One region of the Sphingomonas phoenicis genome, then DNA from elsewhere that is predicted to be linked to it. Evidence: riboswitches for the same ligand, from Rfam matches in the RefSeq annotation. Region 1 holds a riboswitch; each other region holds the start of a gene.
The links. A riboswitch is a leader RNA that binds a small molecule or an ion and turns the genes downstream of it on or off. The one in region 1 is predicted to bind cobalamin.

Region 1 (9,965 bases):
GCCGCAGGTCGGGATCGGGGGCATTGTAGCTGAGCCGCAGGTCGCCGAAATACTGGCCCACGGTCGCCTGGGTCGGCCCGGTGAAGCTGGAATCGGCGATGCCGCGAATGAACAGCTTGTTGCGGCCCGCCCCCAGATAGGTGGAGGCGACGCTGGTCAGCCGGTCGGCCAGCCGATCGGTGCCGCCCGCGCCGCCGAACTCCAGGTCGATCCCGGCAACGCGCGCATACTGGCCGGCAAAATGATCGCGCGTCGTGTCGCGCTTGCTGGCGGTGACGACGATGTCGCCGCCCGGGTCGGCGGCGGGTTCGGGTAGCGGAGCGACGGGTGCGGGTTTGGGCCGCGGCGCTGCACGGCGGCGCGGGATCAGCCGCCAGCTGTCCGGGCCGATCACGATCACCTCCGCCCCCGCCCGGCGCGCGATGACGGATAGTGCCTGCGCGGCTTCCCACCGGCCACGAAGCGCGGGCACACGCTGTCGCCATAGCCGCCCTTCCGGCACCACGACGCTGACCCGCGCGACCCTGCCGAGCGCCATCACCTGCCCACCGACCGTGCCGGCGGGCAGGTCGATCGCGATCGTCTGGGCGATTGCCGGGGCGGACGACATCATCGCCACCATGGCCGCACCTGCGACCGCGGCTCGGATCACCGATGCGCCTCCAGCGTCCAGCCGCCATCGTCCTGCCGCACCGACACGTCCAGCAACTGTCCCAGCAGTGTCGGCCGATCCTTCAGCGTCTGGGTGTCCAGCGTACCGCGGAACGTCCGCCGCGCGATTGCCGGCGCCGCTTTTACCGGCCAGCCCAGCTGGCGAGACAGGTCTGCCGCCACCTCGTCCAACGACGCCCCGTCGAACGACAGCCGTCCCTGCTGCCAGCCTCCGATATCCGCCGGATCGATCGATCCGCGCACCAGCGACGCGCCGCGGGCGATCACCGTCTGCCCCGGATCCAGCCGCAACGCGGCGCCGTCCGGATCCACCATCACCGCACCCTCCGCGACGGCGACGCGGGTATTGCCGCCCGCCTTCTTCACGTTGAACACCGTGCCCAGATCGACCAGCCGCAATGCCCCGACCTGTACCGCGAACGGACGGTCGGCATCGTGCCGAACCCGGAACAGCATCTCGCCCCGCTCCACCGTCGCCACCCGTGGATCGTCATGGTCCAGCCGCACCGCCGATGCGCCGGCCAGCACGATGCGGCTGCCGTCGGCCAGCGTCAGCGTGCGCTGCTCCCCCGCCGCGGTCTCGATCGTATAGGGCCGCGGACCCTCGTTCCACAGACCTAGCCCGACCGCACCGACCAGCGCAGCGGCGATCGCGCCACCGAACCATCGTCCCACAGACCGGCGAGACCGGCGAGACCGGCTGGCGAGGTCAGGATCATCGTCGTTCGCGGCGGGCGTCAGCTCGGCCAGCGCCTGCTCGGCATCCTGCAACGCCGTCACCGCCCGGTCATAACGCGCGGACCGACCGGCATCGCCCTCCAGCCACGTCGTGAAAGCGTCCCAGTCGGCGTCGGGCTCGGTCATGCGGATCGCCCAGTCGATCGCCTCGTCATCTTCGTCGGCCATCACAACCGCTCCTTAAGGTCGATCAGTGCGCGACAGGCCAGACGCAGATCACTTTCGACGGTGCTGATGCTGATCCCCAGCTCGGCCGCCACCACGCGTTGGGCCACGCCATCGATGCGGACCCGCCGGAAGACCGTTTCCTTGCGAGTTCCGAGCGCCGCCAGCGCGGCAGCGACCACCGCGGCTTCCTGCCGCGCCGCGACCGCGCGGTCGACGGAGGGCTCTTCGTCGACCAGTTGGTCGGACCATGCCTGATCGCGTCGCTCCGCCTGCCGGCGGGCACGGTAGCGATCGATCATCAGCGTGTCCGCAGCCCGGAACAGATAGGCAAGCGGATTGCCGATCGGCCCCTCCATCCGCCCCGCCACTTTCAGCCAGAGGTCATGGACCAGATCCTCGGCCGCATCCCCCGCCCCGCGCGCCAGCAGGAAGCGGACCAGCTTGTCGCGATTGGCGAGGAAGACGGCCTCGATCCCTGTGGGAGACCCGGGGGGCGGCATGGCGTTGACCGGTCGAATGGTGCAGAGGACGGCCCCTCTAGCGGATCCCGACGGAGGAAAGAAGACGCTCCGCCCGGGATCGGGGCGCAGGGCGGGAACACCGCACAGGCTGGAGGAGCGCACCTTCCCGTCGTCCTAGAACGCGAACTGCAGCGCCGCGCGCGCCGACAGCGCGACGTCACCCAGCCGCTGCTCGGCGCCTACCTCGCCGCTCAGCCGCACCTCGGTGGTGCCGGTGATCGCGCGGATCCGGCCGGTCCACCCGCCGCCCCGCTCCTCGGGGTCGAGCGTGAAGGCGGTGCCGCTGCCGAAGCTGGCGGTGGTGCGACCCAGTGCCCCGGCGATCCGCTCGCGCCGGCCGCCTTCCAGCTCGATCCGGCTCCACTGATCGTACCGGTTGTCGCCGCCGAAGTTGATGCCTGCCGCCAGCGTGGCGGATACCGCCAGCTCGTCGCTGCTGCGCTTCCTCACGGTCAGGTCGTATGCCGTGCCGCCCCCCGTCTCGCGATACGCATCCTCGTTGAGCTTGTAGTAGTCGAGGGCGATGATGGGGCGCAGGCTGAACTGTCCGACGACGTGCTCGTACGACACCGCGCCCGCGCCCGAGTAGAGCATACCGTTCCAGTCGGCGACGGCGCGGCGCTGCACCGCCTCGGAACCGATCGTCCCGTCGAACTGGCGTCGGGCGTCGAACGACAGGAACGCTGCCGATCCGCGTACCTGTGCGGCAAATCCGCCCCAGTGGCCACGCCAGAAACCGGCCAGTTCGTACTGGCTGTGATTGACCCGGTTGACGGCCAGCCCTTCGTTGTCACGCCCGCGCAGATAGGCGAGCGAGACACCGAAATTGCCCATCTGCGACTTGCGTTCCAGCCCGCCGCTGAGACCCCAGCCGCGCACGTCGTAGCTGGTGGTGCTGCGCGTCCCCTTCGACGCGTCCCAGCCGACCGGGGTCAGCCACATGCCCCAGGTGCCTTCCTCGGTGAACTCGCCGGCGGGTTCGCGCAGCTGCCCCGCCGCCGCGCGGGAGGCCAGGGTCACGCTCTCGAACACGCCGCCGGCGTAGTTGGGCAGCATCTGCGCGATCGCGTTGCGGAACTCGCCGCCGTCGTAGAGGCCCCGGATCGCCGCGGCGACCTTCGCATCGCTGCCGATCGCGGCATCGATCGCGTCGAAGGCGCCGGCACCGGCCGCGTTCAGGCCCAGTTCGCTCCGCAGCTTGCGCACCACGTCGACGGTGATCTCGTTCGCCGCCCCGGCGACGATCGCGCCCTTGTACAGGAACGGCACCGCAGCCGAGGCCAGCGTCAGGTTCGTCGCGCCGGTCAGCGTACCCGATCGCAGCACGACATAGCGCCCGGCAATGTCGGTCCCGCCGGTCACGCGCAGCGCCAGCTGGCTGTTCGCGCCGATCGTCGTGGCACCGGCCACCTGGATCAGGTTGCCGGTCGGGTTCGCCTTGTCGAGGGCGACGCTGAGGATCGACTGGTCGCCGAGCGACAGCGATCCGATCGTTCCACCCCCGCTCGCGGCGAAGGTGCCGCCACCGGCCGCGACCGTCACCGCCAGGTTGCCGGCATTGACCAGCCGCCCCGCAAACACGCCCTTGCCGGTGATGGCGAGCACGTCCTGCCCGCCGCCGGCGAAATCGGCGATCCCGTCGAACCGCGCGGTACCGCCGATCGCCAGCGTGTCGACACCGCCGCCGAAGGTCGCGGTGCCGGCGAAGGTGCTGGCGCCGCTCATGTCCAGGCGGTTGTTGCCGCCGCCGAACGACACCTCACCCGATACGGCACCGGCACCCAGGTCCAGACGGTCGCTGCCCGCACCGAAGCGGATCGCTCCGGTGATCGCCGGTGCGGCGGCGCCGGTCGCGGCGGTCTGGCGGATCACCGCGCCGCTGGTGTTCGCCGACAGGTCGATTGCGATCGACCGGCTGGCATCCGTACCCGCCGCACCGATGGTGCCGCTGTTCTCGATCAGCGTTACGCCACCGGTCCGGTCGAGGATGGCCACGGCGGTGGCCCCGGTCGCCGTTGCCCGGATCGTTCCGGTGTTGCGGATGATCGGAACCGCCGCGCCGCTGTCGATCAGGATCGCCGCCGACCGGGTATCGGCCACGCCGCCGCCCGCCGCGCCCACCGTACCGGTGATGCGCAGCTCTGGCGTGGTCGATCCCGCGCCGAACCGGATGCCGGTGGCTGCCGCCCCGACCGCCGATGCCTGCACCGCGCCGCCGATCGCGACGCCCTGCGCGATCGTCACGCCGCCGCCCAGCCCGCCGATCGCCAGCGCGGTCGCCGTGTTGCCGCTATAGACCCCGCTGGCGGTCACCTTGCCATTGACGACCAGTCCAGCCGCCGGGTTCGCGCCCGACACCGCCCCGATCGTCACCGCCCGGCCGGCCGCCCCGATCTGGAACGCGGGCGCCGAGCCGAAGGTGACGATGTCGGCGACCTTGCCGGTGGCGTTGGACAGCGTGATGCCACCGGCGACGTCGCCACCGACGATCAGTGCCGATCCACCCTGGAGCAGGTCGTCGGCATCCAGCTTCGACACGTCGGCGGGGGCCACCGTCGAGCGAAAACCGGTCGATCCGATCAGCCCCTCGATCACCAGCGCGCCGCCGATATTGCCGTCCAGCCTTGCGCCGACTGCGTCGCGCCCAACCGCGGTGATCGTGCCGCCCAGCGTCACCGTGCCGGTCACCGCTTCTGCGCGCACGCCGACGCTGCGATCGCCGGTCACGATCGTCTTGCCGGCATGGGTCAGGTTCCCGGTCAGCGTGCCACCCAGGAACAGCCCGGCGGAGTCGTTGCCCTCCACCGTGATCTCGCCGGCATTGGAAATCGTCCCGGTGAACGCGCCGGCCGTCCGGATTCCGGTGCGGCCGGTGCCCTGCGCGAACGGGCCGTCCAGATCGCCGTCCTTGTCGGCATCCGTCGCCGTGTAGGTTTCATCGACGATGATCTTGCCAGTATTGGTGATGTCGCCACGCACGCCCGACTGCGCCAGGATACCGGTCGCGCCGTTGGCATCGGTAATCTGGATCGTGCCGGCGTTGGCGACATTGTTGTTGCTGTCGACCGTCACCGCGGTGCCGCTCGCCGGCGCCACGCTGCCGGCGGCCACGATGCTGATGTTGTCCGCCGCCCCGTTCCTGACGGTGGAGGTGCGCACCGCCGTCGTCCGCTTGGTGTCGATCACCGTCTGGCCGGCGGCGGAGGTGGCGGCGACCAGGGAAAGCGTGGCTGAGGAGGCAAGGAGCAGGCGGTACACGGATGGAATCCCCTTCGGATGTCTTCTGACACCCAGACGGAGACGCGGCGCCGAACCCTTGGTCGAGCGAGATGCTACACCCGGATCGGTGCCGGCCTGCCGCAGGGGTCGACCGACACCATCACGAACTCTGCCGTGGCGGCGCAGTGACGCACCCCGGTCAGCAACACCTCCGACCACAGGGCTACGTTCACGCGCATCGAGCTGCGCCCCGTCATCGTCACCGTCGCGATCACCTCGGTCATGTCGCCCTCGCGTACCGGCGTGCGGAAATCGATCCGGTCGGATGCCGCCATCACCATCACTGCTCGCGACGCGCGGGTCGCCGCGATGAACGCGCCCTTGCCCAGCATGCGCAGCGCGTCGCCGCCGAACAGCGTACCGTAGTGGTTGGTCTGCGGTGGGAACACCATGTCCATCATCCGAACCGTGCCGTCGTCGGGCTCCGGAGGATCGGGCGACAGCGGTGGCAGCGGCAGCACCGTCGTCTCTCCCCTGACGGCGACCAGAGTGAACCGGCCGCGCGTGCACAGCCTGCGCTCTCCGGTCAGCAACGCCTCGGCGACCAGATCGACCTCGACGTCGCAGGCACTGGTGCCGACACGGACCACCCGGCCCGTCGCCTCGACCAGCTCGCCCTTCAGCGCCGGCGCGGCGAAGTCGATGCGCTCGCAGGCCGCGGTGACGAAGGATGCGCGGCCGTGGCGTGATGCGGCGAGGAAGGCCACCTTGTCCATATGGGCGAGCGCCACGCCGCCGAACAGCGTGCCGTGATGGTTGGTGTCGCCCGGAAAGATCATGTCGATCAGCCGAACGGCGCCGCCCGCCGCGGACGCATCCTTCGTTGTCATGCGATCAGGCCCCCGCCGCCACGTCCGTGCGCAGCAGCCGTGCCGCGGTCACCATCGCCTCGATCGCGGGCTTCACCTCCGCCCATTTGCGCGTCTTCAACCCGCAATCCGGGTTCACCCACAGCTGCTCGGGCCGCAGATGCCGGCGAGCGAGCCGCATCAATTCGACCATCTCCTCGCTGGACGGCACGCGCGGCGCGTGGATGTCGTACACGCCGGGCCCGATTGCGCTGGGATAGCGATACAGCGCGAACCCCTCCAGCAACTCCATCTGCGAGCGGGCCGTCTCGATCGAGATCACGTCGGTGTCCATCGCCCCGATCGACGGCAGGATGTCGTTGAACTCCGAATAACACATGTGCGTGTGGATCTGGGTTTCGTCAGCCACGCCGGCGGCGGACAGGCGAAAGCAGGCGACCGCCCAGTCCAGATAGTGGCTCCACTCTCCCCGGCGCAGCGGCAGCCCCTCGCGCAGTGCCGCCTCGTCGATCTGGATCGCTTTCGCACCCGCCGCTTCCAGGTCCATCACCTCGTCGCGGATCGCGAGCGCGATCTGACGGCAGCTCGCCGCCCGCGGCTGGTCGTCGCGCACGAAGGACCAGTTCAGGATCGTGACCGGCCCAGTCAGCATGCCCTTCACCGGGCGATCGGTCAGCCCCTGCGCATATCGCCACCAGTCGACCGTCATCGGCGCCGGCCGCGACACGTCGCCGAACAGGATCGGCGGCCGCACGCAACGCGAGCCGTAGCTCTGCACCCATCCGCCGACGGTGAACGCGAAGCCGGACAGCCGCTCGCCGAAATACTGCACCATGTCGTTGCGCTCGAACTCGCCGTGAACGAGCATGTCGAGCCCGACCTCTTCCTGCCAGCGGATCGCCCGCTCCGTCTCCTCGCGCAGGAACCGATCATAGGCGGCATCGTCCAGTCGCCCGCGCAGATGCTCGGCCCGCATGTGGCGGACCTCCGCGGTCTGCGGGAACGATCCGATCGTCGTCGTGGGATAGGCTGGCAGGTCGAGCACGGCCGCCTGCGCGGCGGTCCGGGCGGCGTGGCCGGATTGCCGCTCCGCCATGTCCGGCGTCACCGCGGCGACCCGCCCGGCAACGGCGGCATCGTGGATACGCGGCGAGGTAAGGCGCGCCGCTGCCGCGGTCGATGCGATCGCCAGTGCGCCGGCGACGCTGTCGCGCCCTTCGTTCAGCGCGCGCTTCAGCACGGCCAGTTCCTCGATCTTCTGAACCGCGAACGCCAGCCATTGTGCGATCTCCGGGTCCAGCCGGGTCTCCGACGCCAGGTCGACCGGAACGTGCAGCAGCGAGCAGGACGGGGCCAGCACCACGTTGCGGGTCGCGGCGATCGGCTCCAGCCGGTCGAGGAGCCGCTCCAGATCGGCACGCCAGACGTTGCGACCGTCCACGACACCCAGCGACAGCAGCAGCGATCGCGGTGCGGCAGCGAGTACCGCGTCGAGTTGCTCCGGCGCGCGGACCAGATCCACATGCAGCCCGGCGACCGGCAGCGCGGTAGCGAAGCCGAGATTGTCGCCCAGCGCCCCGAAATAGGTCGTCAGCATCAGCTTGACGCCCACCCGTGACAGCTTCGCATAGGCGCGGGTCAGAGCCCTCCGTTGCCGATCGTCGAGGTCGAGGACCAGCACCGGCTCGTCGATCTGCACCCAGTCCGCACCCGCTGCCGCCAGATGGCCCAGCACGACGGCATAGAGCCCCAGCACCTCGTCGAGGAAGTCGAACGGATCGACACCCTGCCCCTTCGCCAGGCTCAGCCAGGTCACCGGGCCCAGCAGCACCGGTCGCGTCTCGTACCCTTGCACCTTCGCCTCGCGATACTCGTCGACGATCTTGGGTGTGTTCAGCGCCAGGCGCCGCCCCGCCACCAGTTCGGGCACCATGTAATGGTAGTTCGTGTCGAACCACTTGGTCATCTCGCACGCGGTCAGGCTGGCCTGCGCGTGGCCGCATCCTTCGCCGTCCGGCGTCGTGCCGCGTGCCATCGCGAAATAGGTGGCGAGGCCGGCCTGCCCGTCGGCCGCGCCGTAGCGGGCGGGGACCGCGCCCAACATCACGCTGGTGTCCAGCACATGGTCGTAGAGCGAGAAGTCGTTGGATGGCAACCAGTCGGACCCCAGTGCATGCTGCCGTGCCCAGGCGGCGGTGCGCAGCGCGCCGGCGGCGGTCAGCAGGTCATCCTGCGTCGACTGGCCGGACCAGTATTTCTCGAGAGCGAACTTCAGTTCGCGGCGTGGGCCGATGCGCGGGAAGCCGAGCGTGGCGATCGTGACGGTCATGGTCTTCATACCCCGATGAAGGGCGAGGAAGACGGATGGTCACAGACAGGCTGCACGAATCGGCAGGGCCGGCCGCGCGCATGCAAGCGGCCAGCCCGGGATCCCCGCCGGTGGACGTTATCGCGTCGAAGGCAGGTCTCCTGGCTCGCGGGTCGTCATGGCGGTCTGGCCTTCCCGGCGATTCGCACCGCCAGTGACACGTATCGACCGCCACTCGCCGCTTACAGTTGCGGGGGCAGCGCCGGCATTGAACCGTGATCCTGAAAGGAGGTCCGCACCGGCTTCCCGTCTTAGCTTCGGCGCGCGAACGCGGCCGAAGAACCTTGACGGCGATGCATGTCCCAGCTTCGCGCCGACCGGTCAAGCATCATATAAAGAAATCTTTATATGATGCTTGGGAAGCGGTTTCGTTCGTGATAGTGCAATCGAAGCACAGGCCGCCAGCGGATCGCGTGCGACATGCCCTCGACTTCGCTCGGGGCGTGCGGGCGTGGATCGATCCCTTGTCACGATCTAGCGCGCCAGCAGCACACGGGCCTGCCCCGCCACCTGTGCCAGCATCGCGGTGCTGGGCGTGGCGGCATGCCGGGCGCGATCGATGATGGTCGTGAACTGCCCGACGCGCGGGGCATTGTCGGCCAGCCATGCCTCTACGGCGGCCTGCGGATCGGCCCCGGCCCGGCGCGACAGGAAGTCGAGCCGCAATTGCTCGAAGTCGCGGACCAATCCCGCCACCAGCAGGCGCTCCCATGGATCGGCGGGCGCCAGCCGCGCTGCGTGCGCCTGCGCCCAGTCGAGGCCCAGCGCCTGGCCGAGCCGGGTATAGGCGCGGGTCAGCGCCTCCTCACCCAGGCCCAGCTGCACGCCCAGATCGGCGAGACCGACGACGCCGTCCAGTTCGAACAGCCGGACGACGCGCGCCGCGATGTCGTCGGGCGCTCCTGTTTCGTGCAGTTGCGCGGCGATTCGCGCGCTGCCCGCGCGTGCCTCTTCCAGCAGCAGCGTCTCGGTTTGCCGGTCGAGCGTCGCGATGCCCTGCTCGACGCGCGCGACGATCGCGGCGATCCCGCCTTCGGCACGACCGATCCGCACCAGATCCGCGATGTGCGACCGGGCTGCCAACGCGACCTCGTCGAACAGCGCCAGGCGCGCCGGCTCGGGCATCGCCGCCGCCTCGATATCCGCCCACAGCGCGTTCAGCCCGAACAGCCGCTCCGCCGCGACGAACATCGCCGCGACGTCGGCCAGCCCGACGCCCTCCTCTTCCGCCAGTTCGAACGGCAGCAGGATGCCCAGGCGGTTGACCAGCCGGTTGGCCAGCTTGGTCGCGACGATCTCGCCGCGCAGGCGATGCTCGTCGATCGCCCTGGCGAACCGCTCGCGCATCGCCGCCGGGAACGCGGCGTGCAGGTCCGGTGCCAGCGCCTCGTCCAGCCCCAGTCCGCTCTG
Region 2 (9,965 bases), 690 kb from region 1:
CCACACCTTGCCCGCCGCCACCGACAGTGCGGCGGCGACCAGCAGGGCGACCAGCAAACCGATGTTGAGCCGCGTCATGCCCCCATCCCCTTCCGTATCCGGCGCAGGCGCGCCATCGCCGCGACGATCGTCGGCCCGCCGCAGTTCATCAGCCGCGACGGATAGGGCGCGATCGCGATCCGTTGCGCCAGACGGCGGACCGCGGGGTGCGCGGTCAGCCGGTCCTTGCCCACCTCCGCCGCACCGACCGACAGCAGCACGCGCGGCGGCCGGGCGATGAGATGTTCCAGCGGCAGCACGTCCCATTTCTTCAGGCCGTAGACCGCGCTCATGTTGCGGAAACCGGCGCGCGACAGCAGTTCGTCGGGCAGCGTTCCCGCCCCCGGTACCAGCCCGCCCGATTGCCAGATGAGGGCGGGAACGGGCGTCTTCGTCATCGGCCGTGCCGCGGCGGCGATCCGTTGCGCCAGGGCTTGTCCCCGCGGTGCATGCCCTGCGATGCGGGCGATGTCGCGCACCTGCTCCTCGCTCTCGGTGACCGAATCCGGCACCGGATATTGCACCAGCCTGATCCGCATCCGCTTCAGCGCGGCGATCGTCGCCGGGGCGACGTGCGGTCCGCTCATCACCACGTCGGGGGCGAGCGCCACCACTTCCTCGGCGGTGCCGGAGGTCGCGGTGAATTGCATCGCCTGCGCCAGCGGGATCGACGTCGCCCGCGGGTCCTGCGAATAATGGCTGATGCCGACGATCTGGGCCGGATCGGCGACGTGCATCAGCACCGCATCGATGCACGGGTTGATCGACACGATGCGGGGTGCGCGGACCGGCGCCGCCGACAGCAGCGGCAGGGCTGCGAGGGCGATCAGCCGTCGCATCAATATTCCACCCCGCGCTGCGCCTTGAACCCGGCCTTGTAGGGATGCCGTACCTCGGTGAAATCGGTGATGAGGTCGGCGATCTCCAGCAATTCGGGCTTGGCGGTGCGGCCGGTAATGCAGATGTGCTTGGTGAGCGGGCGCTCCTTCAGGAACGCGACGATCTCGGCGATCGGCAACGTGTCGTCGCGCAGCACGATGTTGAGTTCGTCGAGGATGACGAAGTCGATCGTCGGATCGAGGATCATCTGCTTCGATCGCTCCCAGGCCGCGCGCGCTGCGGCGATATCGAGCGCGCGGTCCTGCGTGTCCCAGGTGAAGCCCTCGCCCATCACCTCGAACGTCGCGAGGTCTGGATGCGCCTCGAAGAAATTGCGCTCGCCCGTCTCCCACTTGCCCTTGACGTATTGCAGGATCGCGACCTTCAGCCCCCAGCCGATGCTGCGGATCGCCATGCCGAACGCAGAGGACGACTTGCCCTTGCCGTTGCCGGTGTGGACGATCAGCAGTCCGCGTTCGAGTGTGCGACGCGCCTGCATCTTCTCGCGCGCGGCGGCGACGCGCGCCATGCGAGCGTTGTGGCGGGCGTAGTCGCCCGTATCGTCGGCTTCGGTCATCGGTGGACCTCCAGGGCGGTGGCGAGGCGGATGATGGCGGCGCTGCCGCGCGGCAGGCCGATGCGGAGGCGGTCGGGCCGGTCGGCGAACGGGCGGGTCAGGATGGCGTGACGCGCGAGCGTCTCGAACAGGTCGCTACGACACGCCACCAGCCGGAACAATGGCGCCGCACCGACGATGCCGATGCCCGCCGCGGTCAGGACGTCGTCGAGCATCCCGCCCATCTCGGCGATCCGCGCCTGTTGCGCGCGACGCCAGTTGGCATCCGCATAGGCCAGCATGCCGATCGCCACGGCAGGACCGGACACCGGCCAGTCGCCGATCAATGTCCGCAGGCGCCGGGCAACATCCGGACCGGCGACGACGAAGCCGAGGCGCAGGCCGGGCAGGCCGTAGAATTTCCCGAACGATCGCAGCACGATCAGTCGATCCGATGCGTGCGGACACAGGCCGGGGTCGGGATCGGCATAGGCTTCGTCGACCACGACGGTCATGCGCCCGGCCAGCCTGCGCAGCGTAGCGCGGTCGGTGACGCGGCCATCGGGATTGGCCGGGCTGGCAAGGACGAACAGGTCGGCGTCGGGTGCCGGCAGCGCGGCGACCGGTTGCGCGTCCGGCCATGCGGCACGGTGACCGGCATAGCCCGGTTGCAGGACCACGGCACGATCCGCCGGCAGCATCGTGGCGAGCAGCCGCATGGCAAGGTCGGTTCCCGGCACCGCGACGACGCCGGCGGGATCGTCCACGCCGAACGCACCGGCGGCGGCGGCTTCCAGCGCGGCGATCGCGTCCGGCTCCGGCAGGTGGTCCAGCCCGAGCGGCAGGTCGTCGACCGGCCAGCCCCACGGCGCGATGCCGGTCGACAGGTCGATCCAGTCCTCGCCGCCGAACGCCGCGCGCGCCGCCGCCACCCGCCCGCCATGGGCGCAGAAGGTGGCGAGGACGCGGGCGTCGATCACGTCAATAGGTCAGGCGGATGCCGCCGAACGCGCCGCGGCCGGGCTGACCATATTGATAGATCGTCTGGTAGCGTTCGTCGAAGACGTTCTCGACGCGGCCATACACCTCGAAATGGTCACCGATCGGGAACGAGGCGCGCACATCGGTGACGACGTAGCCATCGAGCCGGCGCGCATTGGACGCATTGTCGAAGCTGTCGCCGATCGCGGTGATCGTCGCACCGGTGGTGAGGCCGAACGGCCAGCGGTAATCGGCGTTCACCGTCACGCTGTTGTCGGGCCGGCGGGCGAGGTCGCGACCGAAATTGGCGGTGCCGGTCGACCGGTTCTTGGCATCCAGATAGGTGTAGGCGGCGCTGAACGTCAGCGCCTCGACCGGGCGCAACAGCAGCGACAGTTCGACACCCTGCGCCCGCGCGCGGGCGATATTGTCGTAGGTGCCGTTGGGCTTGCCGGTGCAGATGCCGGTCAGCGGCCGGGTGCAGGACACGAAAGTGATGAGGTCGAACGAATTGCGCTTGAAATAGGTCGCGCTCGCCTCAACCGCGCCGCCCAGCGCCTTTTGCGTCACGCCGGCATCCCAGCCGTGCGAGCGTTCGGGGTCGAGCGCGGTGTTGCCGTATTCGCTCTGCAGCTGGTAGTGGGTCGGCGCCTTGAACCCTTCCGAATAGCTCGCGCGGAACGCGGTCGCGCCGCCGTTGGGCGAATAGACGCCGCTGCCCGAGAAGGTCGTCGCGCCGCCGAAGATGTTGTGATCGTCGTGGCGCACGCCCGCGGTGCCGGTCAGCCCGGCGATCGGGGTGACCGCGACCTGGCCATAGACGCTGAAGATGCGGGCGCTGCCGCGCGTCACCGGGCCGCCGTAGCTCGACGTCGAGAAGCGCGAAACCTCCCGCTCCGCGCCGAAGGTCGCGAAGACCGCCCGGGTGACGTCCACCGTCCCCTGATATTCCAGCCGGTCGTTGCGGCCGATGCCGCGGAACGTCTCGGTCGGGGTGCCGTCGGGGTCGGTGTTGCGGCGGTCGCTGTCGGTATGCGCATAGCCGAAGCGGTTGCGGAAGCGGCCATCGAACAGCGCGGCGTTGAGCCCGGCGTATCCGATCCACTGTTCGCTGTCGCCATATTCGCGGCTGTCGCGTCCGAAACCGTCGATATCGGTACGGCCGTTGGCATAGAAGCCGCGCAGGTCGACCGCCACGTTCTGCGCCAGCGCGATGCCGACGCTGCCGTTGGCGGAATAGTTGCGGAAGCCGTCGCGCTCCTTGCCCGGCGCATAGGCCGAGATGCCGTCCGTCGTGTAATAACCGCCGCCGAAGCTCGCCGAGACCGGGCCGCTCTTGCCCGACACGTTGGCGAACGCCTGCCCCGTCTCGTGCCAGCCGCCCTCGGCGCGGGCGTTGACGCTCAGCTGCTCGGTCGGCTGGCGGGTGATGAGGTTGACGACGCCGCCGATCGCCTGGCTGCCCCACAGCATTGACTGCGCGCCGCGCAGCACCTCGATGCGCGCGATGTTGCCGATCAGCAGGCTGCCGAAGTTGAAGCCGCCACCCGGCGACGACGGGTCGTTCAGCTTGATGCCGTCGATCAGCGCGACGGTCTGGTCGCTTTCCGCACCGCGGATGTTGACCGAGGTCGATGTGCCGACACCGCCGTTGCGCACCACGGTGACGCCGGGCGTCTGGCGCAGCAGGTCGGACACCGTCACCGCCTGGCGCTGCGTGATCGTCACGGTGTCGAGCACGGTCACCGCCTGGCCGACGGTAGACGCGGGCCGCGCCTCGCGGTTGGCGGTGACGAGGATGTCGGTGCCGGCATCGGCGGCTTCGGTCAGGCCGCTGGTGGACTGGGCGCTCTGCGCGACGGCGGGTGCGGCCGCGGCGATGCACGGCAGCAGGATCATACAGGCATAATTCTTCACGATGGTATCCCCCTCGTTTCAACAACGGGGACGCGCCGACGCTCGCTCGGAATCGCTGTTCCGCCGCGCACGACCCCAACACCGTCGTCACGCGAGGAAAACCTCGATCGCGCAGGAACACCCCGTCCGCACGAAGGACAACCACGACGGGCAGGTCTCCTGGCTTCCGGGTCGTCGCCTGGCCCGGCCTTCCCGGATCGCGGAGGATCCAGTGGCACGCGGAGGAGCAAGGCTCGCCGGTCACAGTTGCGGGGGCAGCCCCGGATGGCGAGCAACCTAGAGCTCGCTTCCGGGTTCCCTTTTCATCCCATCTCTGGGAACCTGTCGCGAACGCGCCCCTAGGGCCGAGGCGAGGCGAAAGCAAGATGAAGACGATGTTCGTAGGGGGCGCCCGCTCCGGCAAGAGCCGCCTCGCGCAGGCCGCTGCCGAGGATCATGACGGCGCACTGTACTATCTGGCGACTGCGGAGGCGCACGACGACGAGATGACCGACCGCATCGCCCGGCACCGCGACGACCGCGACGCGCGTTGGCGGACGGTGGAATGTCCCGTGGCGCTGCCCGAGGCGATCGACGAGTGCGGCGACGGCGTCGTACTCATCGATTGCCTGACGCTGTGGCTGAGCAACGTGATGCTGGGCGAGCATGACGTTACAGCGCGGTCCGCGGCACTACTCGCAGCAATGCGGCGCCGCGTGGCACCGCTGTACGTGGTCACCAACGAGGTCGGGCTGGGCATTGTCCCCGTTCACCCGCTGGGTCGGCAGTTCCGTGATGCGGCAGGGCGCCTCAACCAGCAGGTCGCGGACGCGATGAGCGCCAATTACTTCGTCGTTGCGGGGATGGTGCTGCCGCTGCAGCGCTTTCCCGTCGAGCGGTAGCGCAGTCCCACTGATCCTGGGTGTTTGCCACAAGTGGACATCCGCGACCACCCCTGACCCGGAGCATCGGCCGCGATATAATCCCCCCACCATCGGCGCTCGATTTGCCCGAACAGCTGCGGCATGAATGCGCGCAGATGCGGGGGGCGATCAGCCGATGATATTGTGGTCTGCGATCTTCATGGCCGCGATCGGCTGGATATTCAGCGAGTTCGAGGAATATGGCTTCGTTCTCGGCGGGATCGCCGGCGCCGTCTTCGGCTGGGGCGTGCGCAAGGCGGTCCGCGCCGAGATCGAACGGGCGACTGCGGCGCTGCGGGCGCAACTCGATGCGCTCCGGGCGCCTGCGCCGTTCGCGCCCGCCGCGCAACCGGAGCGCGCGCCATTTTCAGTACCCCCGCCCGCGCGCATCGTCGCCACCGCCGCTCCCGAGGCGGAGGCTCCTGCCATCCCGCCGTCACCCCCGGAGCCGGTCATCCACGAGCCCGGCGTGGTGGAGGCAGCGATCGCGAACGCGATCGTGGCGGCGAGAGGCTGGCTGTTCGGCGGCAACACGATCGTCCGCGTCGGGCTCGTGATCCTGTTCGTCGGCCTGTCGTTCCTCGCAAGCTACGCCGCGTCGGCGGGGCTGTTCCCGATCGAGTTCCGCCTTGCGCTCGTTGCGGCGATCGGCGTCGCGCTGCTCGCGGTCGGCTTCCGCACGCGGACCGCGCGACCGGACTTCGGGCTCGCGCTGCAGGGCGGCGGCGTCGCGGTCATCTACCTGACGCTGTTCGCCGCCGCGAAGCTCTACGCCACCATTCCGGTCGACGCAGCGTTCGCGCTGATGATCGTCGTCTGCGCGCTCGGCTGCGCCCTCGCCTTGCTGCAACGCTCGCAGGCATTGGCGGTGACCGCCTTCGCCGGCGGTTTCGCGGTGCCGCTGTTGTTGTCCGATGGCAGCGGCAACGTGGCAGGATTGTTCGCCTATTACACCATCCTCAACGCCGCGATCCTGTTCCTCGCGGTCAGGCGGTCGTGGCGCGTGGTGAACCTTGTCGGGTTCTTCGCGACCTTCGGCGTGATGACCGCGTGGGAGGCGGCGAGCTACCACCCCGCGGACTTCGTCGTCGCGCAGGCGTTCCTGATCGTCTCGGTGCTCATCTACGTCGCATGCGCGCTGCTGTTCGCACGATCCACGCCCGGGCGGCTCGGCGGGGTCGTCGACACCACCCTGCTATTCGGGCCTGCGCTGGCGGGATTCGGACTGGAGGTCGGGCTGGTGCACGATCGGCCGTTCGGCGGCGCCGTCGCGGCGCTCGGGTTCGCCGCGCTGTACCTCGCCGTAGCGGGCGTCGTGATGCGCCGCCGCCGCGACGACTTGCGCGTGATGACCGAGACGTTGCTCGCGATCGGGATCGGCTTCGTCACGCTTGCGGTGCCGCTGGCGCTCGGCGCGCGCTGGACCTCGGCGGCATGGGCGCTCGAAGGCGCAGGCGCGTTCTGGGTCGGAATGCGGCAGGCGCGCTGGATGCCGCGGATGTTCGGGCTTGCGATGCAGGTCATCGCGGCGGTGGTCTACATCGGCAGCGCCGAAGCGAACATCGCTGCGATCCCGCTCGCAAATGCGGCGTTCGTCGGGGCAATGCTGATCGCGCTCGCCGCGCTCGCGACCGCATGGTGGCTGCGGACGCCGCTGCCGCACAGCGGATCGCGGTTCGCGCAGGTCTATGCCGGGATCGAGGGCAGGCTGGGCAATCCGGCCTTCGTCTTCGGCTTCGCCTTCTGGTGGATAGCCTGGGCCGTCGAGATCGCCCGGCTCGCCGCGCCGATCGGGCCATCTGCGGTGTCCGCGATGCCGGTGTTCGACGCCGGAACGCGCGCGACGCTGCTGATGCTCGCCTATGTGGCAAGTGCGTGGGGAGCGCAGACGATCGGCCTGCGACAGCGCTGGCACGTCGCGACCTGGCCGTCCTGTGCGACGCTGGCGGCAATGGCGCTCGGCTTCGTTGGAGAGCATCTCGCGGGCTCGCGCGTGCTTCATTTGCCTGACGCGCCGATCTGGATCGCGGCGATCGCGCTGCATCTCCACGCGCTGTACCGCAACGACCGAATCCCACGCGAGGATGACCACGCACCGGCTCGACGCGCGATCCTCGGCTTCGCGCATGCCGGCGGCATCTGGCTGGCGACCGCGATCCTCGCCGACTGCCTGCTGCTGGGCATCGATCGCGGCGACCTCTGGCGCGCTTCCTGGGCCGAAGCGGCGCTCCTGCTCGCGCTTCTGGCGGCGCTGGCCGGATTGACCGTGTGGGCCGGGCAGGCTCTCGACTCGGTGGCGGGACGGCGGCGCTGGCCGCTCGATACCCATGCCGTCGACTATGCCTGGGTCGCGGCCGCCCCGCTCGCGGCGATGCTGGCGTTCGGCACGCTGCTCGTCGCGCTGTTCTCGTCCGGATCCGCGGATCCCCTGCCCTATGTGCCGCTTCTCAATCCGGCCGATCTCTCGCTCGGCCTCGCGCTCGCGACGCTGGAGCTGTGGCGGCGGACGGTCGTCGCGGCCGCGTCCGCGCTGCCGGGCGCCTCGGCACTCGACGGGCGGGGCGCGACGGCGAGCCTCGCCACGCTCGCTTTCGTGGTGGTCAACACGGTCTGGCTGCGCATCGCGCATCACTTGCTTGGCGTGGCATGGGATCCCGATGCGTTGCTCGACAGCTCGGTGGTACAGACCGGCATCGCGATCCTGTGGACGCTGCTCGCGCTCGCGCTGATGATCTTCGCGCATCGCCGCGCGCGCCGCGCGCTGTGGCTGGTCGGCGCGGGGCTGCTCGGGCTGACGGTGGCGAAGCTGCTGCTGATCGATCTCACCAACGCCGGCGGCGGCGCACGGATCGTCGCCTTCATCGGCGTGGGAATATTGATGCTGGTGGTCGGGTATCTCGCGCCGCTACCCCCGCATGAAGCGGCGCCGCGCCGCGAGGAAGGATCGCAGCCATGACCCGGCCGATATCGTGGTGTCGTGCCGGGTTGCTTGCGCTGCTGGTCGCCGCCGCCCCGGCAGGGTCGGATGGCGATCCCGACGCCTATCGCGTCCATATCGGGGTGACGCCGGGCAGTGGATCGATCGTGCAACGGCTGTCGATCCCGGCCGCGATCCTGGTCGCCGCACAGACGCCGGACCTGTCCGACCTGCGCCTCTTCGACGCCCGCGGGCGTGCGATGCCGATCGCGCGCGCGCCCGCCGGCCCGGGAGCGCTGCGCCGCGACACGCTCAAGGCGATGCCGATCCTCGGGTCCGCCGACGAGCTCAACGTCAAGAGGGTGTCGCTGCGGCTCGATACGCAGGGTCGCGCACGGATTGCGCAGGTCGAGGGAGATGTCGCGCACATCGCCGGCGGCTCGATCGTACTAGGCGCCCTTTTCGATGCGCGCGCGATCTCCGGTTCGGCACGCGCGATCGCGCTCGACATCGACGTACCCGAATCGCAGCCCGTCACCGTTCGCGTCGAGGCCAGTCACGACCTGTCGACGTGGCGCAGGCTCGGGGAGAAGACCGTGTATCGTGCGTCCTCGGCGAACGCGGACGAGACGAGTGCGACCGTCGCACTCGGCATGGCGCCGATCGCCGACGATTATCTCAAGGTGACGTGGAGCACGGCCTCGCGCGCGCTCTCGCCCGTCGTTGTGCGCGGCGCGTCGGTCGTCAGTCGTCGCAGCGGGCCGGCCGCGATGACGTATGCCGAAGCGACGCTGCCACCGCCGCGCGATCATGGTGCGCTTCTGTTCGCCGTCCCGTTCGCGACCCCGATCGCAACGATCCGGCTCGTGCCGCAGGGTGACGACGTCCTCGTGCCCGTCCGCATCCTCGGCCGAGACGACGCCGAGCAGCCGTGGACCCTGCTCGGTACGGGAACCGCTGCACGCGCGGCCCCCGCGGACATCGCGCTCGGCGGCCGCGCCTTCCGCACGTTGATGATCGAACCCGATCCGCGGACCCCTGGCTTCACCTCCCCGCCGGCCATCCGGCTTGGCTTCGCCGCGCGCGACCTGCTGTTCCTCGCCGCGGGCACCGGGCCCTATGTACTCGCCGCGGGCAGGGCGGGCACGAGCGATGCCTATCTCGCGACCGACAGCCTGACCGCACAGGCGGAAGGGAAACCCGCCGCCACCGCGGTCGCGGCCGCGGGCGATCCCCGTGTGAGCCTTCCCGAAATTACCGATGCATCGATCGGTCGTCGCAAGATCACGCTCTGGGCCGTGCTGCTGTTCGCGACCGGGCTGCTGGGGCTGTTCGCCTGGACCCTGTGGCGGCGCAATGCGGCTGACGCCGCGCCTTCCAGCGACCGCCAGAGCTGAAAGTATCTGAATGCGATTTGCCCGCACTCGGCTTGATGATGCCGACTGGCGCGCCGGTTCTCTCGAGCTGGCGCCATACAACGTCGATCTCACCCGCCATTGATGCGGTTCCCCGCGTGTCAGCTGTGCCGCAATGCACCGAAAGCGGTCGCCAGCCCCCACCCGACTAACGCGACTCCGCCCAGCCAGATCATGAATGCGGCAGTGTCGCCGAGGAGAAGACTGCTCACCCCCGGCAAACATGCGGCAGCAACCAAGAGCCGGCGACGAAGCGTCGTCGCTGCCAGCCCGTCGCGACGCGCCACGCGGCGACGCTTTGGATCAGCCAAGCACAGCAGCGTCAGTGGCGCCACCGACAGAGCAAGGACGCAGAGAGC
Region 3 (9,965 bases), 1.8 Mb from region 1:
CTTCGCCCGCACGCTGGAAGCCGCGGTGCCCGCGGGATCGCTGGTGGCACGACTGGGTGGCGAGGAGTTCGCCGTCGTCGCCCCGGCCGATGCGGGGGTGAGGCCGGCCGCCATCCTGCACGCGCTGCGCATGGCGCGGATGCCGTTCGACATGCGGGTGACCACCAGCATCGGTACCTGCACCGGATCGCTGCTGCGCGAGACCGACTGGAAGTCCCTGTACCGGCAGGCGGATCGCGCGCTGTACGCGGCCAAGGCGGCGGGGCGGGACCGGGCGCGCGACGCGGCGACGCTGCCCGTCGCCGCCTGAACGACCAGCCCGGTTGCACCGGTCGGCCGTGTTGCTTACACCGATGTAAATGGAAACGCTGGCACCCTGGGTCGACCGCTATCGCCACCCCGTCGCCTGGAACTGGACCTCCGATCCGCAATCGATGGCCGAGCTGTTCGAGGCGTCGGCTCTGAAGGCCGGGGCGGCGCCGCTGATCGATTTCATGGGCCGCCGTTATTCCTATGCGGAGACGCTGGATGGCGCCAACCGGGTCGCGTGCGGGCTGGCGGCACTGGGATATGGGCAGGGCGACCGGATCGGATTGTACCTGCCCAACGTGCCGCATTACGTCGCGGCCTATTACGGCATCCTGAAACTGGGTGCGACGGTGGTGAACTTCTCGCCCCTGTACACCGCGGCCGAACTGGCCGACCAGGTCGCCGATTCGGGCACGCGCCTGCTGTTCACCCTGTCTGCCAGCGCGCTGCTGCCCACCGCGCTGGAGGTGCTGGAGCGAAGCGCGCTGGAGCGGCTGGTGGTCGGGTCGGTGGCGGGGGCGCTGCCGCCGGCCAAGTCGATCCTGTACCGGCTGACCCGGCGGCGCGAGGTGACGGCAAGGCCCGACGATCCGCGCGTCGTCGCCTTCTCGACCCTGATCGCCAATGCCGGCACCTGCGCGCGACCGACGATCGATCCGGTACGCGACGTCGCCCTGATCCAGTATACCGGCGGTACCACGGGCACGCCCAAGGGGGCGATGCTGACCCATGCCAACCTGGCCGCCAACGCCCAGCAGGTCGCCGGGCTGGATCCCGAGCGCGGCCGGCAGGTCGACCGGATCATGGGCGTGCTGCCGCTGTTCCACGTCTTCGCCAACACCTGCGTGCTGAACCGCACGGTGCTGACCGGCGGCGAGATCGTGATGCTGCCCCGGTTCGATGCCGGGCAGACACTGGCCGCGCTCCACCGGACCAGGGCGACATCGATGCCGGGCGTGCCGACCATGTACCAGGCGCTGCTCGACCATCCGGCGACGCCCTCCACCGACTTTTCAAGCTTGCGGGTCTGCGTGTCCGGCGGCGCGCCCCTGTCGGTCGAGCTGAAGCAGAAGTTCCAGGCGGTCACCGGTGCCCTGCTGGTCGAGGGATACGGCCTGTCCGAAAGTTCGGGCGTGGTGTCGTGCAATCCGTACGAGGGTCCGGCGCGGGGCAGGTCGATCGGCCAGCCGGTGCCCGGGACCGACATCCGGCTGCTCGACAAGGAGGATCCCACCATCGCCGCGCCGCCGGGAGAGCCGGGCGAGATCGCCGTGGCGGGGCCGCAGATCATGAAGGGATACTGGAACCGCCCGGATGCCGACGCGGAGGTATTCGTCACCGATGCGGCGGGGCGGCGGTGGCTGCGGACCGGCGATGTCGGGACGATCGACGCCGACGGCTTCGTCGCGATCGTCGACCGGCTGAAGGACATGATCGCGGTGAGCGGCTTCAAGGTGTTCCCCAGCCAGATCGAGGCGATCCTCCACCATCATCCGGCGATCAAGGAAGCGCTCGTCATCGGCCTGCCCGACGATTACCGCGGCGAGCGGCCGCGCGCCTATGTCGTGCTGGAACAGGGGATGGACGCGACGGGCGAGGGGCTATGCGCCTGGCTGAACCCGCAGCTGGGACGGCACGAGCGGGTCGATGCGGTAGTGGTACGCGACAGTTTGCCGAAGACGATGATCGGCAAGCTCAGTCGCAAGGACCTGCTGGCCGAGGTGCTGGCGGCGGAGTGATCCCGGGCGTGTGGGTCGTTCCCGCGCAGGCGGGGTCTGCCGATGGGGGCCCGTTGGGGGTGTGATGCATCCAAGATGAAGTACCCCCCGGCGAAGCGGAGGGGCGGGAGCGAGGGGCGTTGCGCATCGACACGCGGGCCATCGCAACTGGACCCCGGCCTTCGCCGGGGTGGTCGTCGTGAGTGGTTCGGCCTGGATAGATCGCAATTTGGCGGCGCCGACGGAAGAGGCCTGCCGGCGCAAAGGTGACGGCGGTTGGCAGGCGCAGAACGGGCCGGGGCAACCGCGGCTTGCCGGTTCGCTTCAGCCGAATACGGTCTTCAGATTCATGAACTCGTGCAACCCGTACGGACCCAGTTCGCGGCCATGGCCGGATTTCTTGATCCCGCCGAAGGGCGCCTCCGGGTTCGATGCCAGCATCTGGTTGACCGCCGTCATTCCCGCCGTGATGTCGCGTTCGAAGCGCTCGCGCTCGGCGGGGTCGCTGGTCCACACCGATGAGCCGAGGCCATAGGGTATGTCGTTCGCCAGCGCGATCGCCGAGCCGATGTCGGCGGCCTTGAACAGCATCGCGACCGGGCCGAACAGCTCCTCCTGCGCGATCGGCGACGTGGGCGGCACGTCGACCAGGATGCCGGCCGACATGTACGCGCCGGGACCGGGCAGCGCCTCTCCCCCGAACAGCAGGCGGCCGCCCGCCGCGCGGATCGTCGCCAGCTGGTCGAGCACGGTCCGACGCTGCTCCTCGCTGGAGAGCGGGCCCATGTCGCTGTCGGCGGCGAGCGGATCGCCGGCCTTCGCCGCCCTCATCCCCTGCGCGAACCGGTCGAGGAACGCGTCGTACACATCGGCATGGACGATCATTCGCTTGGCGCAGATGCACGACTGGCCGCTGTTCTGGATGCGCGCGGTCACCGCCGCCCTTGCCGCGGCATCGAGATCGGCGGAGGGCATGACGATGAACGGGTCAGACCCGCCCAGTTCCAGCACGACCTTCTTCAGCTCGCGCCCGGCGGTCGCCGCGACCTTCGATCCGGCGTCCTCGCTGCCGGTCAGCGTGACCGCGACGATACGCGGGTCGGCGACCAGCGCGTCGACGCGCCCCGCCTTGATCGCAAGGTTCTGGAACAGCCCGGCCGGGGCGCCCGCGGCGCGGATCGTCTCCTCGATCGCCGCGCCGCACCCTTGCGTCAGCGAGGCGTGCTTCAGCAGCCCGACATTGCCCGCCATGATCGTCGGGGCGACGAAGCGGACCACCTGCCAGTAGGGGAAGTTCCACGGCATCACCGCCAGCACCGGGCCCATCGGCAGCCAGCGCGCCGTCGCGGGGCCGCCGGTGGTGTCGAACGTCCGCGATGCCAGCATCTCCGGCCCCGCCTTGGCATAGTGGCGGAAGCCGGCGACGCACTTCTCCACTTCCGCCACGGCGCTCTTCAGCGTCTTGCCCATCTCGTCGGTGGCGATGCGGGCGAGGCGCTCCTTGTCCGCCTCGAACCGGTCGGCGATCGCCGACAGCAGCGCGGTGCGCGTCGACAGGTCGGTGGTGCGCCACGCGGCATAGGCATCGGCGGCCAGTGCCAGCTTCGCCTCCACCTCGTCGTCGGTCAGTTCGGGGATGGGGGTGCCGGCCTGGCCGGTCGCGGGATTGATCGGGGTGAACATGGCGGTGCAACGTCGCAGGCGCCCGGCGGTATCCCGGTCCGTCGCCGCCTTGCCACCCGAAAACTCCTGTCGCATAGCAGGGCGATGGATAGTGAAACGCCGGTCGACGACCTCTCGTTCGAGGACGCGTTGAAGGAACTGGAGCGGATCGTCGGGCGGCTGGAAAGCGGCGACGCGACGCTCGACGAATCGATCCGGCTGTACGAGCGGGGGGACCGGTTGCGTGCCCGCTGTGCCGAGCGGCTGGACGCGGCGCGGGCCCGGATCGAGGCGATCCGCCTCGACGCCGAGGGGAAGCCCGCCGGCACCCGCCCCTTTGCCGCGGGCTGACGATCCGATGACCGCATTGCCCGCGTCGCTGGACCAGGCGATCACCGTGGTCGGCGAGGAGGTCGACCGGCGGTTCGACACGCTGCTCGCCATTCCCGACGACCCGCGCGCCGACCTGTACCGGGCGATGCGCCACGCGGCGATCGGCGGCGGCAAGCGGCTTCGCCCGCTGCTGGTCATGGCGACGGCCGACCTGTTCGCGGTGCACCGCGATGCCGCCGCGCTGGTCGGCGTCGCGATCGAGGCGATCCACGTCTATTCGCTGATCCACGACGACCTGCCGGCGATGGACGACGACGACCTGCGCCGTGGCAAGCCGACGGTGCACAGGGCATTCGGCGAGGCGACGGCGATCCTGGCAGGCGACTGCCTCCACGCGCTGGCATTCGAGGTGCTGGCCGATCCGCGCACCCATCCCGATCCGTTCGTCCGGTCCGAACTGGTGCTCGACCTGTCGCGTGCCGCCGGCCCGTCGGGCATGGCGGGGGGCCAGATGATGGACCTGGAGGCGGAGAAGGCGCGGTTCGACCTGAACACGGTCACCCGTCTGCAGCAGATGAAGACCGGCGCGCTGATCTGCGCCGCGGTCGAGGCGGGGGCGATCCTGGGCCGCGTCCCGCACGAGGGACGGACGCCGCTGCGCGGCTATGCGCACGATCTGGGGCTGGCGTTCCAGATCGCCGACGACCTGCTGGACGCAGAGGGCGACGAGCAGCTGGCGGGCAAGAAGCTGCGCAAGGACGGCGATGCGGGCAAGGAGACGTTCCTGTCGCTGCTGGGCGTCGAGCGGGCGCGCGAGCAGTGCCGGATGCTGGTCGACCAGGCGATCGGCCATCTGCGCGGCTATGGTGCGGAGGCCGACCTGCTGCGCGCGGTGGCGCGATACGTGGTGGAGCGCGACCGTTGACCCAGCGTATCGGCGTCTATCCGGGCACGTTCGATCCGCTGACGCTGGGTCACATGGATATCATCCGCCGCGGTGCGACGCTGGTCGACCGGCTGGTGATCGGCGTCACCACCAATCCGTCCAAGTCGCCGATGTTCACGCTGGACGAGCGGATGGAGACGGTGCGGCGCGAGGTCGCCGGAATCGATGCCGCGATCGACGTCGTCGCGTTCGATTCGCTGCTGATGGACTTCGCCACGCGCGAGGGGGCGACGATGATCGTCCGCGGGCTGAGGGCGGTCGCCGATTTCGAGTACGAGTACCAGATGGCGGGGATGAACCAGCAGCTGAACCGCCATGTCGAGACGGTCTTCCTGATGGCCGACGTGGCGTTGCAGCCGATCGCCAGCCGGCTGGTCAAGGAGATCGCGCTGTACGGCGGCGACGTGTCGAAGTTCGTCACGCCCGCGGTCTGCCGCGATCTGGTCGCGCGCGTCGCGCAGCTGGGGCGCCGCGGTGCCTGAGGCGCGGCGGCGGGCGCGACCGGTTCCCGACATCCGTTGACCCATGCCCCGCCTGCGGCTAACCGCCGCGGCGTGACGGGTTCCCCGCAAGGGGATCAAAAGGGAAGCCGGTGCGCGGATGTCCGCAAGCCCGGCGCTGTCCCCGCAACTGTGACCGGCGAGCAGCCGTCCCGATATGCCACTGGATCGCCGGGTGACCGGCACCGGGAAGGCGGGGCGGCACGCGACGACCCGGGAGTCAGGAGACCTGCCCGCCACGGTCGATCCTTCGCGCCGGCGGGAGCACCGGAGCGGACGAGGCTGTTTCCTCGAGCGAGCGACGCCCCACGGCAGGGCGCAATGGTGCGCGCGGCCGCGACGAGGGACGTGCCCCGATGCTGAAGTACCTGTTGCTGTCCACCGCCGTGCTGGCGCTGCCCGTCGCCGCGCAGAGCCTGGACCAGCCCGGGACCGCGGCCGAGAACGCCGACGACCAGATCGTCGTCACCGCGGCCCGCGCCGAACAGCCGGTCCGCGAGGTCGGGCAGGCGATCACCGTCATCACCCGCGAGGAGATCGAGCGCCGCCAGACGGTGGCGATCGCCGACCTGCTCGCCACCACCCCCGGCGTCACCGTGACCCGCACCGGATCGATCGGTGGCCAGACCAGCCTGCGCATCCGTGGTGCCGAGGCGGACCAGACGCTGGTCGTGATCGACGGCGTGCGCGTCAACGATCCGTCGTCGCCGGGCGGCGGCTTCGACTTCGCCAACCTGCTGTCGTCCTCGGTCGAGCGGGTGGAGGTACTGCGCGGCCCCAACTCGGTACCCTGGGGCAGCCAGGCGATCGGCGGTGTCGTCAACATCATCACGCGAGCACCGACCGAAGGATTGTCGGCCCGCGCCAATGCCGAATACGGTTATGCCGATCAGGCGTTCGCCAGCGCCGGCATCGCGGGCGGCACGGGCGCGCTCAGCGGCTCGCTGACCGGTGGCTTCCTGCGCACCGACGGCATCTCGGCCGCGGCGAACGGCAGCGAGCGCGACGGGTATCGCCAGTACGGTGCCAACGGCCGGCTGGGGCTGGAGATCGCGCCGGGCATCGGCATCGACCTGCGCGGCTGGTACGCGCACAGCCGGACCCGGCTGGACGGCTTTTCGAACGACCCGCCGTTCGGCCTGATCGATGCGGACGAATATTCGACGTCGCAGGAGGTCTACGGCTATGCCGGGGTGCGGGCCGACACCGCCGACGGTCGGCTGCGCAACCGGGCAGCGTTCACGATCGCCGACATCAACCGCGACAACTACCTGACCCGCGACAGCGACGAACCCTATTTCGGCGGGCGCGGACGATCGCAGCGGTACGAGTATCAGGGCGATTTCCGGATCGTCGAGCAGGCGCGGCTGATCGCGGGCGCCGAGCATGAGGACAGCCGATACCGCGACGGCGACACGGTCGAGAAGACCGGCATCTCCAGCGTGTATGGCGAGGTGATCGTGAAGCCGGTCGCGGCACTGACGGTGACTGGCGGCGTGCGGTACGACGACCATCGCCGCTTCGGCGACCGCACGACGTTCGGCGCGGACGCCGCGCTCGCACTCGGCACCGGTACGACGCTCAGGGCCAGCTATGGCGAGGGCTTCAAGGCGCCGACGCTGTTCCAGCTGTACAGCGACATCGGTAACGAGGAATTGCGCCCGGAGACGGCCCGCAACTACGACGTGGGCATCAGCCAGTCGTTCCTCGACGGGCGGGCGCGGTTCGGTGCGACATGGTTCGACCGGCGCACCCGCAACCAGATCGATTTCGACCTGGGCACCTTCACCTATGGCAACATCGCGCGGGCGCGTGCCCAGGGCGTCGAGCTGGAGATCGCGCTACGCCCGGTCGAGGCGCTGACCTTCACGGGCAATTACAGCTATATCGACTCGGAGAACCGCTCCGCCGGCACCAATCTGGGCCGCGACCTGGCCCGGCGCCCTCGCCAGACCGTCACCGCGAACATCGATTACCGCTTCCCGTTCGGCCTGTCGGTCGGCGGCACGGTGACGCATGTCGGCGACAGTTTCGACGATGCGTCGAACACCGTCCGCCTCGACGGATATGTCCTGGCCGGGCTGCGCGCCGAACTGCCGATCGGCGAGCGGCTGTCGGTGTACGGCCGCGTCGACAACCTGTTCGACGAGGATTACCGCGTGGTCGCCGGGTACGGCGTGTTCGGGCGGGCGGCTTATGGCGGTGTGCGCGTGAAGCTGGACTGATGCGGCTTTTCCCCCTCCTCCTGCTGCTAGCGGGCTGTGCTGCCGCACCGAATGCGGGGGGTGGGGGGATCGTGTCGGTCAATCCTTGCGCCGATGCGATGCTGGTGCGGATGGTGCCGGCCGCGCGCATCGCCGCGATCAGCCATTATTCGCAGGACCCGGCCGCCACCTCGATCCCGATCGATCTGGCGCGGCGGTTCCGGGCGACGGCGGGTACGGCGGAGGAGGTGATCGCGCTCGCCCCCGATCTGGTCGTCGCGAGCAGCTTCGCCGCCCCCGCCACGCGGGACGCCTATGCGCGTGCCGGGTTGAAGACGCTGTATCTCGACGCACCCCAGACCATCGCGGCGAGCGAGGCACAGGTGCGGCAACTGGCGGCGGCTGTCGGCGCGGAAGCGGCGGGTGAGCGGATGGTCGCCGCGATCGAGGCGGCGGTGGCGGATACCGCGACTTGTCCGCCGGCCAACCATGACGGCTGTTCGCGCCGGACCGGTGCAGCGGCCGATCCCAGCGTGCTCCTCTATATCGCCGGCGATCTCGCCACCGGCGGGGGGACGCTGCTGGATGCGATGATGACGCATGTCGGGCTGACGAACGCCGCCGCGGGCTATGGCCTGACCTATACCGGCCGGCTGCCGGCGGAGACGATCGTCGCGCATCCACCCGACATCATCCTCGCCCCTGATGACGGCCGTGCCGCGACGCTGCGACGACATCTGTTGCCGCAAACGCCGGTCGCCGCGTTCCCGCGCGATCTGGTCAATTGCGCCGGGCCTTCGATCCCGCCCGCGCTCCGCCGCCTCGCCGCGATCCGGGCATCGCAGGCATGAGCCGTCCGGTCCGCCTGATGCTGCTCGCGCTGTCGGTGGCGCTGCTGTTCCTCGGCTCGCTGGCCTACGGAAAGGCGTGGGTGCCGCTGTCGGCCTGGATCGACGGTGATCCGCGCTGGTGGATCGTCGTCGAGCTCAGATTGCCGCGGGCGGTGCTGGCGCTGGCACTGGGTGCCGTGCTGGGGCTGTCGGGGGCGGTGCTGCAGGGCTACCTCCGCAACCCGCTGGCCGATCCGGGGGTGATCGGGGTGTCCGCCGCCGCGGCACTGGGCGCGGTGGCGGCGATCGTCGCCGGGGCGAGCGGCGGCGCCACGGTGTTCGGTGCGGCGATCGTGGCCGCGGCCGGCGCCATGGCGCTGCTCGCGGCGCTGACGTGGCGGTCCGATTCTACCGTTACCTTCGTGCTGGCGGGCACCGTGCTCGCCAGCCTCGCCGCGGCACTGACCGCGTTCCTGATCTCGATCGCGCCCAATCCCTATGCCGTTGCGGAGGTGATGGACTGGTTGATGGGGGCATTGACCGATCGTGGCTGGAGCGACGTAGCGCTCGCGCTGCCGCCGATGGCGGGCGGCGCGCTGCTGCTGTCGCGCACCGCACCCGCGCTCGACGCGCTGGCACTGGGCGAGGACGCGGCCGCCTCGCTCGGCATCCGGCCGGGACGGGTGAGGGGACTCGTCGTGCTCGGTACCGGTCTGGCGGTCGGCGCCGGAGTGGCCGCGACGGGAGTGATCGGGTTCGTCGGGCTGGTCGTGCCACACCTGCTGCGGCCGCTGTTCGGCCATCGGCCCGGGGCGCTGCTGCTGCCGTCGGCGCTGGGCGGCGCGGCGCTGCTGCTCGCCGCCGACAGCCTCGTCCGGCTGGCGCCCGGTGCGGGCGAGGTGCGGCTGGGCGTGGCGATGGCGATGATCGGCGCGCCCTTCTTCCTCTTCCTGTTGCTCGGTGCGCGGCGGTCGGCATGGCGCTGACCCTGGATACCGTTTCGGTCACGCTGGGGCGCCGGGCGGTGCTGCACGCGGTATCCGCCGGTTTCCAGGCGGGCCGGGTCGTCGCGATCCTGGGCCCGAACGGGGCCGGCAAGTCGACCCTGCTGAAGACGGCCGCCGCGCTGCTCCCCTGCACCGGCCGGATCATGATGGACGGGCGCGACGTCCCCGCCATGCCTGCGCGCGAGCGGGCGCGGCTGATCGGCTATCTGCCGCAGGAAGCGGCGGTGCACTGGAACATGCAGGTCGCCGACGTCGTGGCGCTCGGGCGGCTGCCGCATGGCGACCGGTCCGAACGGGCGATCGCCGCTGCCGTGGCGCTGACAGACATCGACGCATTCACGACGCGCGCGGTGGGCGACTTGTCGGGCGGCGAGCGATCGCGCGTGCTGCTGGCGCGGGTGCTGGCGGGCGAGCCGCGCTGGCTGCTGGCCGACGAACCGCTCGCCAGCCTCGACC

Region 2: it holds a riboswitch for cobalamin, as region 1 does, so the genes downstream of both, ABC319_RS17865 (TonB-dependent receptor plug domain-containing protein) here and metE (5-methyltetrahydropteroyltriglutamate--homocysteine S-methyltransferase) in region 1, are expected to answer to the same signal.
Region 3: it holds a riboswitch for cobalamin, as region 1 does, so the genes downstream of both, ABC319_RS06300 (TonB-dependent receptor plug domain-containing protein) here and metE (5-methyltetrahydropteroyltriglutamate--homocysteine S-methyltransferase) in region 1, are expected to answer to the same signal.

Annotation. Positions count from the first base shown of each region.
Region 1 covers NZ_JBDFMC010000002.1:2,888,861-2,898,825, reverse strand. The annotation lists gene ABC319_RS14830 (TonB-dependent receptor) at 1-652, opposite strand, end outside; gene ABC319_RS14825 (FecR family protein) at 649-1,578, opposite strand; gene ABC319_RS14820 (RNA polymerase sigma factor) at 1,578-2,078, opposite strand; gene ABC319_RS14815 (autotransporter outer membrane beta-barrel domain-containing protein) at 2,214-5,357, opposite strand; gene ABC319_RS14810 (acyl-CoA thioesterase) at 5,432-6,208, opposite strand; gene metE (5-methyltetrahydropteroyltriglutamate--homocysteine S-methyltransferase) at 6,213-8,516, opposite strand; cobalamin riboswitch at 8,630-8,857, opposite strand; gene ABC319_RS14800 (NAD-glutamate dehydrogenase domain-containing protein) at 9,030-9,965, opposite strand, start outside.
Region 2 covers NZ_JBDFMC010000002.1:3,576,764-3,586,728, reverse strand. The annotation lists gene ABC319_RS17885 (FecCD family ABC transporter permease) at 1-78, opposite strand, end outside; gene ABC319_RS17880 (ABC transporter substrate-binding protein) at 75-878, opposite strand; gene cobO (cob(I)yrinic acid a,c-diamide adenosyltransferase) at 878-1,495, opposite strand; gene ABC319_RS17870 (aminotransferase class I/II-fold pyridoxal phosphate-dependent enzyme) at 1,492-2,454, opposite strand; gene ABC319_RS17865 (TonB-dependent receptor plug domain-containing protein) at 2,456-4,372, opposite strand; cobalamin riboswitch at 4,505-4,712, opposite strand; gene cobU (bifunctional adenosylcobinamide kinase/adenosylcobinamide-phosphate guanylyltransferase) at 4,738-5,253, shown strand; gene ABC319_RS17855 (DUF2339 domain-containing protein) at 5,411-8,230, shown strand; gene ABC319_RS17850 (DUF3999 family protein) at 8,227-9,588, shown strand.
Region 3 covers NZ_JBDFMC010000002.1:1,062,955-1,072,919, reverse strand. The annotation lists gene ABC319_RS06330 (sensor domain-containing diguanylate cyclase) at 1-310, shown strand, start outside; gene ABC319_RS06325 (AMP-binding protein) at 360-2,048, shown strand; gene ABC319_RS06320 (NAD-dependent succinate-semialdehyde dehydrogenase) at 2,352-3,710, opposite strand; gene ABC319_RS06315 (exodeoxyribonuclease VII small subunit) at 3,795-4,040, shown strand; gene ABC319_RS06310 (polyprenyl synthetase family protein) at 4,048-4,947, shown strand; gene coaD (pantetheine-phosphate adenylyltransferase) at 4,944-5,450, shown strand; cobalamin riboswitch at 5,511-5,719, shown strand; gene ABC319_RS06300 (TonB-dependent receptor plug domain-containing protein) at 5,825-7,693, shown strand; gene ABC319_RS06295 (ABC transporter substrate-binding protein) at 7,693-8,523, shown strand; gene ABC319_RS06290 (FecCD family ABC transporter permease) at 8,520-9,488, shown strand; gene ABC319_RS06285 (ABC transporter ATP-binding protein) at 9,479-9,965, shown strand, end outside.